2 regions of the Pedobacter sp. MC2016-14 genome follow, and region 1 is predicted to be linked to the other one. Evidence: riboswitches for the same ligand, from Rfam matches in the RefSeq annotation. Region 1 holds a riboswitch; the other holds the start of a gene.
The links. A riboswitch is a leader RNA that binds a small molecule or an ion and turns the genes downstream of it on or off. The one in region 1 is predicted to bind cobalamin.
Positions count from the first base shown of each region.

Region 2: another riboswitch for cobalamin. It lies ahead of metE (5-methyltetrahydropteroyltriglutamate--homocysteine S-methyltransferase); the one in region 1 lies ahead of LPB86_RS12430 (TonB-dependent siderophore receptor).

Region 1 covers NZ_JAJMPA010000001.1:2,995,212-3,003,038, forward strand. Annotated here, with positions in the region: gene LPB86_RS12420 (basic secretory protein-like protein) at 1-2,049, opposite strand, end outside; gene LPB86_RS12425 (transglycosylase domain-containing protein) at 2,073-4,523, opposite strand; cobalamin riboswitch at 4,678-4,857, shown strand; gene LPB86_RS12430 (TonB-dependent siderophore receptor) at 4,954-7,011, shown strand; gene LPB86_RS12435 (YncE family protein) at 7,013-7,827, shown strand, end outside.
Region 2 covers NZ_JAJMPA010000003.1:522,699-530,525, reverse strand. Annotated here, with positions in the region: gene map (type I methionyl aminopeptidase) at 1-31, opposite strand, end outside; gene LPB86_RS17680 (helix-turn-helix domain-containing protein) at 144-971, shown strand; gene LPB86_RS17675 (Lrp/AsnC family transcriptional regulator) at 968-1,429, opposite strand; cobalamin riboswitch at 1,605-1,741, shown strand; gene metE (5-methyltetrahydropteroyltriglutamate--homocysteine S-methyltransferase) at 1,789-4,095, shown strand; gene LPB86_RS17665 (ABC transporter ATP-binding protein) at 4,384-6,168, shown strand; gene LPB86_RS17660 (RNA polymerase sigma factor) at 6,239-6,865, shown strand; gene LPB86_RS17655 (FecR family protein) at 6,996-7,827, shown strand, end outside.

The DNA.
Region 1 (7,827 bases):
ATTTACAGATAGATTGGCTATAATCTGATTTTGCCCCAGTATATCACTAAACATACCAACTACACCACCTTGCGCGCCAGTTCCAAACCTGCTGGTTGAAATACCTACACCACTATTTGCAAGGTAATCCAGTTTAAATTTAGGTTTGTAAGGAATTATACGCATAGAATCTGCCTTGGTTCTCTCAAACCTTGCGAAATTTCCAAGATTAGCATTGATGACATCAACACCTGTAGATACTTGCGGTGGTAAAATAGCTGCGTCAAAATTAGTAGATTGAACATCTACCTGCTTAGGTTTGAAGGTGCTAATTTTAGCATTATATAATGTATAGCGCTGAGAACGATAATAACTATACACAATCTCGTCAGTTCTTGATACAGAAATGGCAGGAGAGAATTCTGTTATTCCGCTAATGCCAGTAAAATAATCCGTAAGTTGATTTGCAGTTTGATTTGCTAAATCATATTCGTACAGGTTCCGGAAGCCGTCCCTGTTAGAGAGAAAATAAATCCTTTTACTATCTCCTGAAAATTGTGCATTTAAATTATTTGCACCACTAAAAACCGGGACATTAGTCAATGACTTTTCCTCGAGGTCAAAAATACTAAGGTTAATGGGGTTCACTGCATTCTGATTATTTGCCATTACTGCAACCCTGTCAGAAGAAAAGATGATTTTTTTTCCATCAGGAGCATAACTCGGTGCATAATCAGAATAGATATCATCTGTTATATGAGTAATTATTTTAGTATCAGTATCGTAGGAAAAAATGTCGCTTTGGCCTTCAACCATTCCAGAGAAGGCGATTTCTTTGCCATTTGGCGACCAGGTCAGGTTTCCAAACTGCTCCACTTTACCCATATCGGTAACTAGTTTTGTTTTGCCGGAATTCACATCAATTACCATGAGTTTATTTCTTCCTTTACTGAAAATGCTAAAGGCGAATGACTTGCTGTCTGGCGACCAGGCACCTGCGGATTCTAAAAAATTAAAATCATCAATATGAGAATTTGCAATTTGACTGCTTAGTTTTTTTAAGATTTTTCCGGTTTTCGCATCAGCTAGAAACAGGTCTATTCCAAAAAGATCCTTTTCTGATAAGAAAGCGAGAAGTTTTCCATCAGGGCTTAATGCCGGGGCCACGTTCATATTACCGGCATTTTTGTTGTCGATAATCTTTGTGCCACTGATTTTTATTTGCGAACTGTCTGCTCTCAGCATGGGCCTGTAGTGAGATTCAATTGCATTCTTCCATAGGCCAGAAAATGCTTTGTCGTCATATCCAAAAGTATATTTCAAGCCATTTTCATAGCCATATCTTGCAGTTGCCTTAAATAACGGTACAATTGTGCTGTCGCCGTAAACTGAGCCAACAAACGTCCAAAAGGCCTGGCCGTATCTATAAGGAAAGTATTTATTTGAATTTGTAAGGTCTTTTAAAGAAGGAACATCTCTGTTTAGCAATGCATCGCGCATCCACATGGAGGTAAAAGCATCCTTTTTACCAATTGACAAGTATTCTGCCATTCCTTCAACCATCCATAAGGGTACCTGACTTACATTTTCAAGGCTCATGGAATCTTTTTCCAGTAATGTGTGGTATTGAAAAGCATGAACCAATTCATGGCCAAGTACATGCCTTGTTTGGCTCCCCAGTTCCATTACAGGCATAATAACCCTGTTCTTTAATGCCTCAGTAACACCACCCGTTCCAATGCCAATTTCGCCGTTTAAGGCTGTAGTTTGCTGGAAATCCGGAGAGTTGTTGTATAGAATTATTGGGTTTTTCTTCAAAAAAGTATCCCTGAATATTTCCTGGTGCATTTTATACCATATTTCAGCGTCCTGTGCTACTTTTTGCAGCAGCTTTGGATTCTTTAAATAATGGTAAATTTCAAAATGCGGAGTTTCCAGTACTTTAAATTTTTCATTTTTATAACGTACCTTATTTTGCCCAAAATACTGCGCCTGGACGGAAAATACAGATAACATAATTAATAAAAATAAAGGAATAAGTCCTCTGTAAAAAGTAAAAGTTATCTTCATAAATTTAGATGTTTTACATGATATTATTGAGCGTTATTTTTTTTGTCCTTTTCTTCCTGGCGCTGCTTTCTCTTGAGTTCACGTTCTTCTTTTCTTGTTAGCGGAACAGGTGTTGCTGGCTGTTGGCTTTGTACAGGTTCTGAAGTTTTTTTGTCCTCAGTCTTCTGCACGTCCGTTGTTGGTGCTGCCTGTTGTACGTCACCCGTTTCAGGTAAATCAATACTCAGTGAATCTATAGCTGTGCTGTCTGTTGCCGTAGTATCTTCTACTATTCTTGGGCTAGGGCAATTGATAGTCCTGGTAATTTTTACCTTAGCTTTTGGGAAAGGGCCATAAGTGTAGCCGGAATTAGGATCATGATACACTTTCTCCATAAACTTCGCGAAAATTGGAAGAGCAGTACGGGAACCTTCACCTGTTTCCCCATTTTTAAAATGTGCAGTTCGCTCATCGCAGCCCACCCAAACCCCGGTTACCAGATCTTTTGTAATCCCCATATACCAAGCGTCTACATAATCAGATGAAGTGCCCGTCTTGCCACCAATTTGATTGTTCTTTTTCCATAAATCCCATTCCCATAAAGCTTGCGAAGTACCACCCGGTTCTTCCATTCCACCTCTGAACATATATAACATCAGCCATGAAATTTCATCGCTAAGCACTTTTTTTGTTTTAGCTTTAAACTCTTCAATGATATTGTTATCCAGGTCGGTTATTTTTTCAACAAGAATTGGATCTGTTTTCACGCCATCGTTCAGGAATGTACCATAAGCCTTTACCATTTCATATACTGAAACATCATTTGGACCGAGACTCACAGAAGGCACAGACTGTAAATGGCTATCTATTCCGCATTCATGGGCCCATTTTACTACATTATCCCAACCCACTTTTTCAGTTACCTGCGCGGTAATTGTGTTTACAGATTTTGCCATTGCCCAACGCAGGGACATTTCCCTGTAAGTGATGTTCCAATCCGCATTTTTTGGTTCCCAATGCTCCGTTTTTCCATTTTCCTGATATTCAATACTAACTGGTTTGTCAGTAAAAGTATCACAAGGACTCATTCCACTTTCAAGAGCTGCCAAATAAGCAAAGGGCTTAAAAGTAGAGCCAGCCTGACGTTTAGATTGGTTCACATGGTCATATTTGAAAAATTTATGATCAACTCCACCGATCCATACCTTAATCTTACCCGAAAAAGGATCAAGGGTCATCATGCCCGTATTTAATATTTTGCCATAATAGCGGATAGAATCAATAGTAGAAAAAAGGGTGTCCCGATCACCTTTCCATGAAAATATCCTCATTTTCTTTTTCTTATTAAAATAAGCGTCAATAGAGTCGGGTTGGTTTGCAAATTTTTTCTGCAATAAAGCATATATCGGCAAATTGTGCATAGCGCGATTTGGATAATCTACTTTTTTCTTTTCAGAGTCATACCATGGATCTTCATTACCCCAAACATTATAAAATCTTTTTTGCAGAATTTTCATCTGTTCTGATACCGCTTCCTCAGCATATTTTTGAAGTTTGGAATCAATGGTCGTATAGATTTTTAAACCATCCTCATAAAGGCTATAGCCGTTGTCTTCACACCATTTTTCCAAATATTTGGCTACCGCTGCCCGTAGATAAGAATCTCCGTCACTACCCTCATCAACACGGCCTTCTTTTAAATTCAAAGGTGCATTTTCAAAACTTTTCAGTTCAGCCGCAGTGATGTAATTGTATTTTTGCATTTGCGCCAGGGCGGTATTTCTCCTGTCTAATGCCTTGTCCGGGTTTTTTAAGGGGTTATAGTAAGAGGTTCCTTTTAACATACCCACTAATAATGCCGCTTCAGGTACGTTCAAATCCAACGCCTCTTTGTCATAATAAACTCTTGCCGCTGTTTTAATTCCGTACGCATTATTCCCAAAAGAGACCGTATTCAGGTACATGGTAATGATGTCGTTTTTTGAATAATTAAATTCCAGCTTTACAGCAGTCATCCATTCTTTAAATTTTGGAACTATTACTCTTACAAGAGGGATATATTTTATGAAGCCCTGAGATTTATTATACCTTGTTCTATAGAGGTTTTTGGCAAGCTGTTGTGTAATGGTACTTGCACCCCGCTTATCACCAGTAGCAGTAGATATGCTGCTGGAGAGTACTGAGCGAAAGTCTATACCCATATGTTTGTAAAAACGTACATCTTCTGTCGCTACCAGTGCGTTAAGTACATTTTTGGATATTTCATTGTAATTTACTGGAGTACGGTTCTCTTTGTAGTAACGACCAATTAATTTGCCATCTGCAGTATAAAGTTCAGAGCCAACCCGCTGAGAGGGAAACTTAATGTCTGTGTACGAGGGAGAATAACCAAACAGCCAAAGGAAATTGAGCTGCAAAGCGCAAAAGAAAAGAATAGTAAAAAAGATAAATATGGTTATGTAGCGTATATACTTATTGCGAATTTCTTTGAACATGGATAAAGATGAAAAAACTGTATAACAGTTAATGTTAAAAAGTGTTAAATCGTAGTTTGCAAATTAACGCAAATATTTCAAAAACTTCGGCTCAATCTACGGATTTTACAGCAAGCCCTTAGTTTGGTGTTCATGGTATAAAGTAGTACCTTTGCGATGCTTTTGGTTCACTGGTTTTATTTTAATCAGGATTAAAAGGGAATACGGTGCAATTCCGTAACTGTCCCGCAGCTGTAAACTCCTTAACGGATCCAAATCAAGCCACTGTTTAATTATGGGAAGGCAGGTCATCCGGGAGTAAGTCAGAACACCTGCCATTTGCATTGGAATTTCATAGCTTTCGGGGACTGAAGCTTGGAGTGAGTGCTTATTGGATGTATTTCATTTCCTTGATCTAACTGTTTGCTGTGGGTATTACTCACATCAAAAAATGAAAAGAAACAAGATTGCCTTAAATGGCAGTACTTATTTTTATCTATATTTTGCTATTGTATGGCTTTGTGGCGCTATGCCCAAATTTGCTCTTGCACAAATAGAGCCCAACAAAGGAGATTCTATTGCAGATCAAAACAAGCTTAGGGAGGTTGCTATCCGTGCATATAAATTAAATAAACGTCAGCTATCTTCCTCTCCATTGCAAATACTTTCAGGAACTGATCTTGATAAAATGAATAGCCTTTCCGTGGCTGATGCGATAAGATATTTTTCTGGAGTTCAAATAAAGGATTACGGGGGCATAGGAGGTTTAAAGACTATTAATGTAAGAAGTATGGGCACTAACCATACTGCCGTATTTTATGATGGTGTGCAATTGGGAAATGCTCAGAACGGGCAAGTTGATTTAGGTAAGTTTTCGCTGGACAATATCGAAGAAATTGAACTTTATAACGGACAGAAAAGTGAAATATTTCAATCTGCAAAGGGTTTCGCATCAGGAAGCTCACTCTATTTAAATACAAAACAGCCAGAATTTAAAAATAGGGAATACAACCATGTCAGGGCTGCCTTTAAAACGGGCTCATTCGGACTCATCAATCCTTCTTTGCTTTGGCAGCATAAATTGAGTGATAGGGTAGTTAACACCTTAAACGCCGAATTTAAAAATGCTAATGGCAAGTATAAATTCAGAAATACGAACGGCATTTATGATACCACATTGGTACGTGAAAATGGCGACATAAAATCCTTCCGAATTGATGAATCTGTGTATAGTAAATTGCGCGACAGCAGTATATGGACTGCCAAATTTTACTTTTATAGCGATGAGCAAGGCTTACCGGGTGCAATCGTACGCGATAGGTATGATTTTAGTCAGCGATTGTGGAACCGGAATTTCTTCATGCAGTCAACCTACAAAAAGGAAGCTGGCCAATATAATTTAATGGCAGTAATAAAATATTCAAATGATTACCAGCGATATTTAGATCCTGATATTGTAAAGGATAACGGTTTGCTAAACAATAAATTCAGGCAGCAAGAAGTTTATTTTTCTTTGGTAAATCGTTATAAGCTAAATTCTTTTTGGGATGTAGTTTTATCCGGCGATTATCAGCGCAATACTATGGATGCAAATTTAGAGCGTTTCCCTTACCCCACAAGAAATACGTTTTTAAGCGCATTGGCTACTCAGTTTAAATTTAGTCGTTTAGACATACAAGCAAACGTTTTGGCTACTTATGTCAATGACAAAGTACAACAATACTTTTCGGCAGGTAAAAAAACAAAGCTTACACCAACAGTTATGGTCTCCTGGCAACCTTTCAATGTCAAAGAGTTTAGGTTACGCAGCTTTTATAAAAGCATTTTTAGAATGCCTACTTTTAATGATTTATATTACACAAGTATTGGTAGTACTTTTTTAAGTCCTGAAAGGACTAAACAATACGATCTTGGTTTAACATATACCAAAATCTTTGAACACAAGCTACTAAGCCAGCTTTCCCTGCAAGCTGACTCCTATTACAATGAAGTTACAGATAAAATTGTAGCTGTCCCAGGTACAAACCTTTTTAGATGGAGCATGCAAAATCTTGGTGTCGTAAAAATAAAAGGACTGGATGTTAACCTTCAGTCTGTCTGGCATCCTGATCAGGTAATTACTTTAAATGCTGGTTTAACCTATACTTACCAACAGGCGCTCAATGTCACAAATGTAAATTTGAATTATAGAAATCAGATACCTTATACGCCAGTGCATAGCGGCTCATTTATGGCTGGAGCAGAATGGAGATGTATCTCATTAAACTACAGTTACATTTATACTGGACTCCGTTATAGTCAAAGTGCAAATGTGGTCTCAAATTACGTCCCAGCATGGTATACGCATGATATAGCATTTCGTTACAACAAACAGCTCAATGATTTAAAAGGAACCCAGCTTAGTTTGTCGGCAGAGGTTAATAATCTTTTAAATCAATATTATAACGTGGTTTTAAATTATCCAATGCCCGGAAGGTATTACCGGTTTACATTAGCTTATTCCTATTAGCATGAAAACAAAAATATTAATGGTATGCACATCAGCGTTAATGCTGCTCATCTGTTCATGTAGAAAAGATGCACAGATCAATCCTGATGAAACAGAAACAGGTAACCCAGATCCACAGAGTATAGCAAAAGGACTTTATCTGGCCAACGAAGGGAATCTGGGTAGTAATAAAGCAAGTATAGATTATCTTGATTTCGCTACTGGTATTTACCGTAAAAACATATATGCACAAGTAAATCCTGAAGTCGTAAATGGTCTGGGTGATGTTGCTAACGATGTAGCTGTTTACGGAACTAAACTTTATGTGGTGGTCAATGCATCTAATAAAGTAGAAGTGATGAATGCCAAAACTGGTAAGAGAATTGGGCAAATTAACATATTAAACTGCCGTTATATCACCTTCAATAAAGGCAAGGCCTATGTCAGTGCTTACCTCGGTACTATCGGAGATCCAAATGCCCCTCAAGGTATTGTTGCAAAAATAGATACAACTACTTTACAAGAAGTACAACGTATTGAAGTTGGCCGGCAACCCGAGGAAATGGCTATAGTGGGAGAGAAAATGTATGTTGCCAATTCAGGAGGATATAGTGTTTCCAACTATGAACGTACCGTAGCCGTTATAGACTTAAATACTTTTCGGCTACTTAAAAAGATAGACGTAGCTATTAATTTAAACCGCATCAAAGCAGATAAATATGGAGACCTATATGTCACCTCCCGCGGAGATAATTACGAGACTCCAGCCAAGCTTTTCGTTATAGACACTAAAACGGAAACTGTAAAAAAAACTTTTAATATGGCGGTGAGTAATCT
Region 2 (7,827 bases), on a different contig from region 1:
CCAGCAGCTCTTCTTCAGTTTTTATAATCATAATCAGGTTAACCTTATGTTTTACAAAATTAGTGCTATTGTAATTGCGCTCATAGTAAATATTAGACAAGTCATTATGCCATGACCATTAACATTTTTCATAAATTTGCAGCATGCCGATTAATTATCTTAAAAAGATACAGTTAGGAGAGTTTAATTTAGATGGATATAGAATTAGTCCTTCAATAGCACTGGAAGCTTTTATCGAAGGATTTTACGTTTTTTCCAGAGACCTTAACGATCATAAACAATTGATTTTTAACGATGGCTATCCTACCATAGTGTTTTTACAGAACAGTGAAGATACAGTATCCATTACAGACCAAAATACCTCCAGTACAGTTAAAGGTGCCTGGGCAAGTGCAGGCTCGGTTAAAAACATTTATGTAAATTACAATAACCCTACAGCACAGCTTTTTATTGTCCGCTTTCATCCAACGGCCTTTCATCAATTGTTTAATGTCAGCGCCTCTTATTTCCAGAAGCAGCCCATCTTTCCCCTTGAAAAGATAGCGGGGCCCAATAACTTCTCTACAGCAGATTTTTTCAAAGCAAAATCAGTACAGGATAAAATTGCCTTTGTAGAAGCCTATGCACAGCAAGCTTTAAAAAGCACGCATACACCAAACGTTCTGCAACAAACCTTAGATTACATTCATAAAATTAAAGGCAACAGTACCGTTAGCGCTGTATCAAAAGATGTTGGCGTAAGTTATAAATGGCTGGAAAGAAGTTTTTTAAGAAATATAGGTCTTTTGCCAAAAGAATACATCCAACTGCAGCGTTTTATCCATGCTTATCTGGAATTGGTAGGCAATAAGGAGGTAGACTTGATGCGCATTGCCGTAAATACGGGCTATTACGATGCCAATCATTTTCTCAAAGATTTTAAAGTATATACTGGTAAAACACCAATGGAATACTTAAAGAGTACTTTTTAAAAGCTGATGTTATGTGTATTTTTTATTTCTGCCATTACAAAAGTACTGTGGGTACTCCCTATACTTTCCACTGAACCAAGTTTATTGAAAACAAAATCCTGGTAATGCTTCATGTCCCTGGCGTATACCTTTAAAATAAAATCGAAGTCTCCCGAAATGTTATAGCACTCCACTACCTCTTCAATGTCCATAATATCGGCCACAAAGTTATGCCCTATTTTTTTATCATGCTGTTTAAGCCTGATGTTACAAAATACAATAAATCCCTGGTTAAATTTTTCTGCATCAAGAATGGCAATGTACTTCTTGATGTATCCGTTATTCTCCAGCCTTTTCATCCGCTCAAAAACAGGAGAGGGAGACAGGTTCACCATCGCTGCGAGTTCTTTGTTGGTGTGTTTTGCGTTGTTGGCCAGTATCTTTAGCAGCATCAAATCTGTTTCGTCCAAATCAGTCATAGCATATTATTCTTAGTTGCCCGCAAAAATAATATTTATAAAGTATAAAACACTTCAACTTTATGGATATGCAGGTAAAAATATCCAATTTTTATCTTTACTTAAGTATTAATAGCTTCAAATGTATCTTTGAGCAAGTTTAAAGCTGATTTGTAAAAATTAGAGTTCTTTACATATTTCAACAATCGGAGAAGGTTCTACTTAGCTGTAGATGAATAGGGAACCGTGTGTAAATCACGGACTGTCGCGCAACTGTAAGTAATAGCTAAAGCTTTTACAAGTCAGATACCTGCCTGTTCCGCATTGACCATGCTTTCGCGATTGAAGCTTACCATTATTAACCATTAAAGTTGAAAAAAATGTTAACACAAAACCTCGGCTACCCGCGGATAGGGAGCCAAAGACAATTGAAAAAAGCCTGCGAACACTATTGGGCAGGCAAAATTGACCTTACAGAATTGAATAAAGTGGCCCGTACCATCAAAGAGCAAAACTGGCAAACTCAATTAGATGCAGAAATTGATCTCATCCCTTGTAATGATTTTAGCTTTTATGATCAGGTATTAGATACCAGTTTGCTGCTGGGCGTTATCCCTCAGCGTTATGCCCCGGTACTTTCACAAGTTAAAAAAAACAATGAGATTGACCTCTATTTTGCCATGGCCCGCGGTTACCAAAAAGATGGTTTGGATATTACCGCAATGGAAATGACCAAATGGTTAGATACCAATTACCATTACATTGTTCCAGAATTTACAGCAAATCAGGAATTCAAAATTTTTAATGAAAACGTATTTGGAGAATATAATGCAGCCAGGCAGTTGCTTGGCGATAAAGCCAAGCCGGTTTTAATTGGGCCGGTAAGTTATTTGATGTTAGGCAAAGAAAAGGAGCAAGGCTTTGAGCGCATTGAGCTGATTAAAAAACTTGTTCCTGTTTATATTGACATTATCAACCGTTTACAACAGCAAGGTGCCACCTGGATACAGTTGGATGAGCCCTGCCTTGCCTTAGACCTCACTAGGAAAGAAAAAGAGACATTCGATTACGCTTATCGTACTATTGCAAAAAGAGTAAATGGGGTTAAACTGCTGGTGGCTACTTATTTTGATGCCCTGCTGGATAATACCCAACTGGCCGTAAATCTTCCTGTAGCCGCTTTACATATCGATCTGGTTCGTGCAGCAAATAAATTGGATGAAGTCCTTGCATTGATCCCTGATGGTCTCCAACTTTCTTTAGGACTTGTAGATGGACGGAATGTATGGAAAAATGATTACCAACAATCGTTAGGCCTGCTCAATAAAGCAGTTGAGAAATTAGGTGCAGCAAGGGTAATTATTGCACCTTCCTGCTCGCTGTTGCACAGCCCAATAGACCTGGAGTTGGAAATCGATATAGATCCGGAGATCAGGAACTGGATGGCATTTGCCAAACAAAAACTGACTGAAGTAAGCGACATCCGTAAAATTGCAACAGGCAGTACAGAATTGCTTGAAGCTAATAAAAAAGCATTTGAAAGCAGACAGCTGTCGCAAAAAGTACACAAACAAGCCGTTAAAGATCGTATTACTGGAATCAAAGAGGAAGATTGCAGACGTAAAAGTGCCTTTCCAGTGCGTCAGCTCCTACACCACGAACGCTTTAATTTTCCTGCCTTTCCTACAACCACTATCGGTTCATTTCCTCAAACGAATGACATCCGTGAGTTGCGTGCCAAATTTAAAAAAGGGGATTTAAGTCTTGAACAATACGATCAGGTCATTGAACAGGCTACTGTTGATGCCATTAGATGGCAGGAAGAGATTGGCCTGGATGTGCTGGTACATGGAGAGTTTGAACGGAATGATATGGTAGAATACTTTGGCGAGCAACTGGATGGTTTTTTATTTACTAAAAACGGTTGGGTTCAAAGCTATGGCAGTCGCTGCGTAAAACCACCTGTTATTTTTGGCGATGTAAGCCGCCCTCAAAACATGACGGTACGCTGGAGTAAATTTGCTGCTGCACAAACCGATAAGCCTATGAAAGGAATGCTTACTGGCCCGGTAACTATTTTGCAATGGTCATTCGTACGTAACGATCAGCCTCGTGAAACCACAGCCAACCAAATTGCCTTTGCCATCCGTGATGAAGTATTGGCACTGGAAGAAGCAGGAATTGGTATTATTCAGATTGATGAGGCCGCCATACGGGAAGGATTGCCTTTAAGAAAAGCGAAACACCCACACTATCTGGACTGGGCGGTAAAGGCTTTTCGCCTTACCGCAAGTGGCGTACAAGATCAAACTCAAATACATACACACATGTGTTATAGTGAGTTCAACAACATCATTGAACACATTGCGGCTATGGATGCCGATGTCATCACCATTGAAACATCCAGGTCTCAAATGGAACTGTTGCAAGCTTTTGCCCATTTTGATTACCCAAATGAAATTGGCCCCGGCGTGTATGATATTCACTCTCCCCGAGTGCCAGGAACGGAAGAAATGGCTGCATTGCTGGCTAAGGCAGCCGAGTTGCTCCCCGCAAGAAATTTATGGGTTAATCCAGATTGCGGATTAAAGACACGAAAATGGCCGGAAACAAAAGCTGCATTGGAAAACATGGTTGCTGCTGCAAGGTATGCACGCGAACAGATAAACGTAAGCAGCCTGATTTAATGCCCATAAAATGTTTGATAAGGGCCGTTATACAATGTAGCGGCCTTTATCATTGATCATTGCCTTAAATTCAGTTCTTTACTGGTGGAAGAAATTGATATTTTACATTTTGCATAAAAAATGTCCAGTTTCATAGCTCAAGGCTTTGGCATTTTAAGCCTTGATCATAGAAAGGTGATATTTTAGTTAAATTATTGAGGATCAAAACAGAAAAATACAATTAACCTTAAATAATAACAAGGTTGGCATCATTTTTAGTGAAATTTAAATGTATTATATGCCGAAACTATGAAGATATTGCTGAGCTACCTTAAAAAACACAAGTATACTGTACTATTAGCACTATTAATGACAGCAATCAATCAGGGATTTTCGCTTGTCGAACCACTGATTACCGGGAAATTAGTTGATGATTACATCAATAAGCGTGAGCTCCTCAGCAGACACGAATACTTTACCGGAATTTTAACCCTAATTGGCCTGGGTATCGGTGCAGCATTTATATCAAGGATCGCCAATAACTTTCAGGATTTCTTTACCATCACCGTAGCGCAGAAAACAGGGGCAGAGATGTATGCCGACGGCATGAAACATTCTTTAGATATGCCCTATTATGTTTTTGAAGAGCAAAGAAGCGGTGCAAAATTAGATATGCTTTCCCGGGTGAGGAGCGACTCCGAAAACTTCATCAAATCGTCAATCAATGTTACGTTTATGGCTCTATTTGGGATCATATTCGTCAGCATTTATTCTGTTTTCATCAGTTACAAAGTAACAGTTGTTTTTATTGCCGCCGTTCCTATCATCACCTATTTAAGCTGGAAACTGTCCGAAAAAGTAAAGGTCATCCATAGGGCCATCATATCAAAAACATCTGTACTGGCCGGCCGGTCTACAGAATCTCTCAGAAACATTGAATTGGTAAAGAGCCATGGATTAGGCGATCAGGAGATAGAACGGCTCAATACAGCCACTTATAAGATCCTTAACCTGGAAATTGTAAAGACAAAAATTCTTAGGATGCTCAGCTTTATTCAAGGCAGTACCGTGAATGTTGTGCGTAGTGTAATGATTGTAGTGATGTTGATGCTTATTTTTGACAGGGAGCTTTCAGCAGGTCAGTATTTTAGTTTCCTGCTCTATTCCTATTTCTTATTCGGTCCATTGCAAGAATTCGGGCACATGGCCTTAACCTGGCGTGAGGCCCAGATTTCATTTGGCAATTTCAAACGCATCATGGATATGCCTGTAGAAGCCAAGCCCGATGACCCAACAAGCCTCGATAAAATTCAACACATCGAGTTTAAAAACGTGTTTTTTAAATACAAGAACAGTAACCGAAACGCGCTCAATGGTATATCCTTTCATGCCGAAGAAGGGGAGACCGTAGCATTTGTTGGTCCATCGGGCTCGGGTAAAACCACTTTAATTAAATTGCTCGTTGGATTGTACAAACCTTTTGAAGGCGATGTATTCTACAATAAAACACATACGGATGAAATACACCTGGATGAACTGCGCCGTAAAATTGGCTTTGTAACCCAAGATACCCAGCTTTTTTCTGGTAATATTCGTGATAACCTAAGATTTGTACGGCCGGATGCAACAGATGAAGAATGTATGGAAGTTCTAAATAAAGCCGCATGCCAGTCGTTGCTTTCCAGGGCGCAAGATGGCCTGGATACCTTAATCGGCGAAAGTGGTGTTAAAGTTTCGGGTGGAGAAAAACAACGTTTATCCATTGCCCGTGCACTGTTAAGACATCCTAATATCCTTCTTTTTGATGAGGCTACTTCTGCCTTAGACTCTCTTACAGAAGAAGAGATCACCAAAACAGTAAATAAGCTTTCAGAACTTAAAGATCACATTACCCTAATTATAGCACACCGCTTATCCACCATAATGCATGCCAATAGAATCTATGTATTGGAGAATGGCCAGATTGTAGAAAGCGGTAACCACGATGAGCTAATTGAACAAAAGGGCTTATACTATGCCATGTGGCGCCAACAGGTTGGTAAGCGCAAGTTAGTGGAAGAACTCAATAAGTTAGATGAAATGATGCTCAATTGAGTATAAAGAACCTTACCATATAAAGTAAGCTGGGATTTCTAGGCGCTCTAATTCAAAATAATTGCAGATATTGGCATCGGTTAGAATTTTATTGATGGAGCCAACAGGGAAAACAAATGAACAATACTGGATGCAGCAATTTGCCAATGGTAACAATGCCGCTCTGGAATATTTCTATGCTCAACATTATAAGCCTTTAAGTTACTTCTCATTTAGGTTGCTCCAAAATAAATTAGAAGCAGAGGATGTTGTTTCTGAGTGTTTTGTGAAAATTTGGGAAAGGCGTGCCAACTTTAAAACGGAGGCTAATGTAAAAGCATTTTTATATATCACATGTCGCAATGAGTGCTTAACCTATTTGCGCGACTTAAAACGCAGAACAGCTGCCCAGGAACTCTACTTTAATCAGCTGGAACAAAGCGGCGATACCATTTTAAACGAAATTATTGAAGCTGAATTTTTGCACCTGCTGGATAAAGAAATTAAACTTTTACCAATAAAATGCAGGGAGGTATTTAACCTGATTTATTTTGAAGGCAAAAAAACCGATGAAATTGCGGTACAACTCAACCTCTCTGTAAAAACCGTCCGCAATCACAAAGCAAATGCTGTCACCATTCTTAAAACGGCATTTTTAAAAAAGGGAGTTACCGGGCCGCTGTATATGGCTCTATTGATGTTTATTGGCCGTTTTTAAAATAATTAAAAATTGTTTTGGGCTTTTTAGCTCCGCTGGAGTTTCTATACTTAAAAGCAGCTTTAGTTCACTGTATTCGCTGGTTTTTTAAATGGGAGTAAAAAATAGAAAATAGCCTAATATTATAAATATGTTCAACATAGATTTCCGTATCCCACAGCTTTTAGCAGGCCATTTTAGCAATGCGCTTTCTGATTTGGAAGAAGAGGAGTTGAAATTATGGATAAATGCTTCTTCAGAAAATCTGTTATATTATAATCAATTTAAAGATGAACAAGTTATAGCAAATAAACTACAGCAATTCCAGGAACTTTCTGACGAAATGGAAGTGGTTGTCTGGAATAAAACTTTACAGAAATTAGGTGATGTACACCCTCAAAATGAAATTCCTAACTTAGATAAGAAAGTTAAGAAACTTTGGGCGCGTATTGCCGTGGCAGCTGCTATTGCGCTTGTAGTAGGTACGCTGGCTATTCTGTTGAATGTATTTCAGCATCCTCGTACCAAACAAAATTTAGTTGCCACTGATGGATACAATGATATTGCTGCGGTAAAAACCGCAGCAACACTTACGTTGGCAAACGGGCGTAAAATTATACTATCTAATGCTGCCAATGGTAAGCTGGCCACTGAGGCTGGTGTAAGTATCTCCAAAACTACAGACGGACAATTAATATATAGTGTTATCCCAACCGAAAATGATAATGGCAACTCCTTTAACACCCTGCTTACGGCAAATGGAGAGCAATACCAGATTATCCTTCCAGATCAAACCAGGGCTTGGTTAAATGCCGCATCTTCCATCACTTATCCTACCAGTTTTGCCAATACAAAAAGAAGAGAGGTAACTATTAAAGGTGAGATTTATTTTGAAGTGGCTAAAGATAAGGTACATCCCTTTATTGTAAAAACCAATACCCAAAGCATCCAGGTTATGGGTACACATTTTAATGTAAATAGCT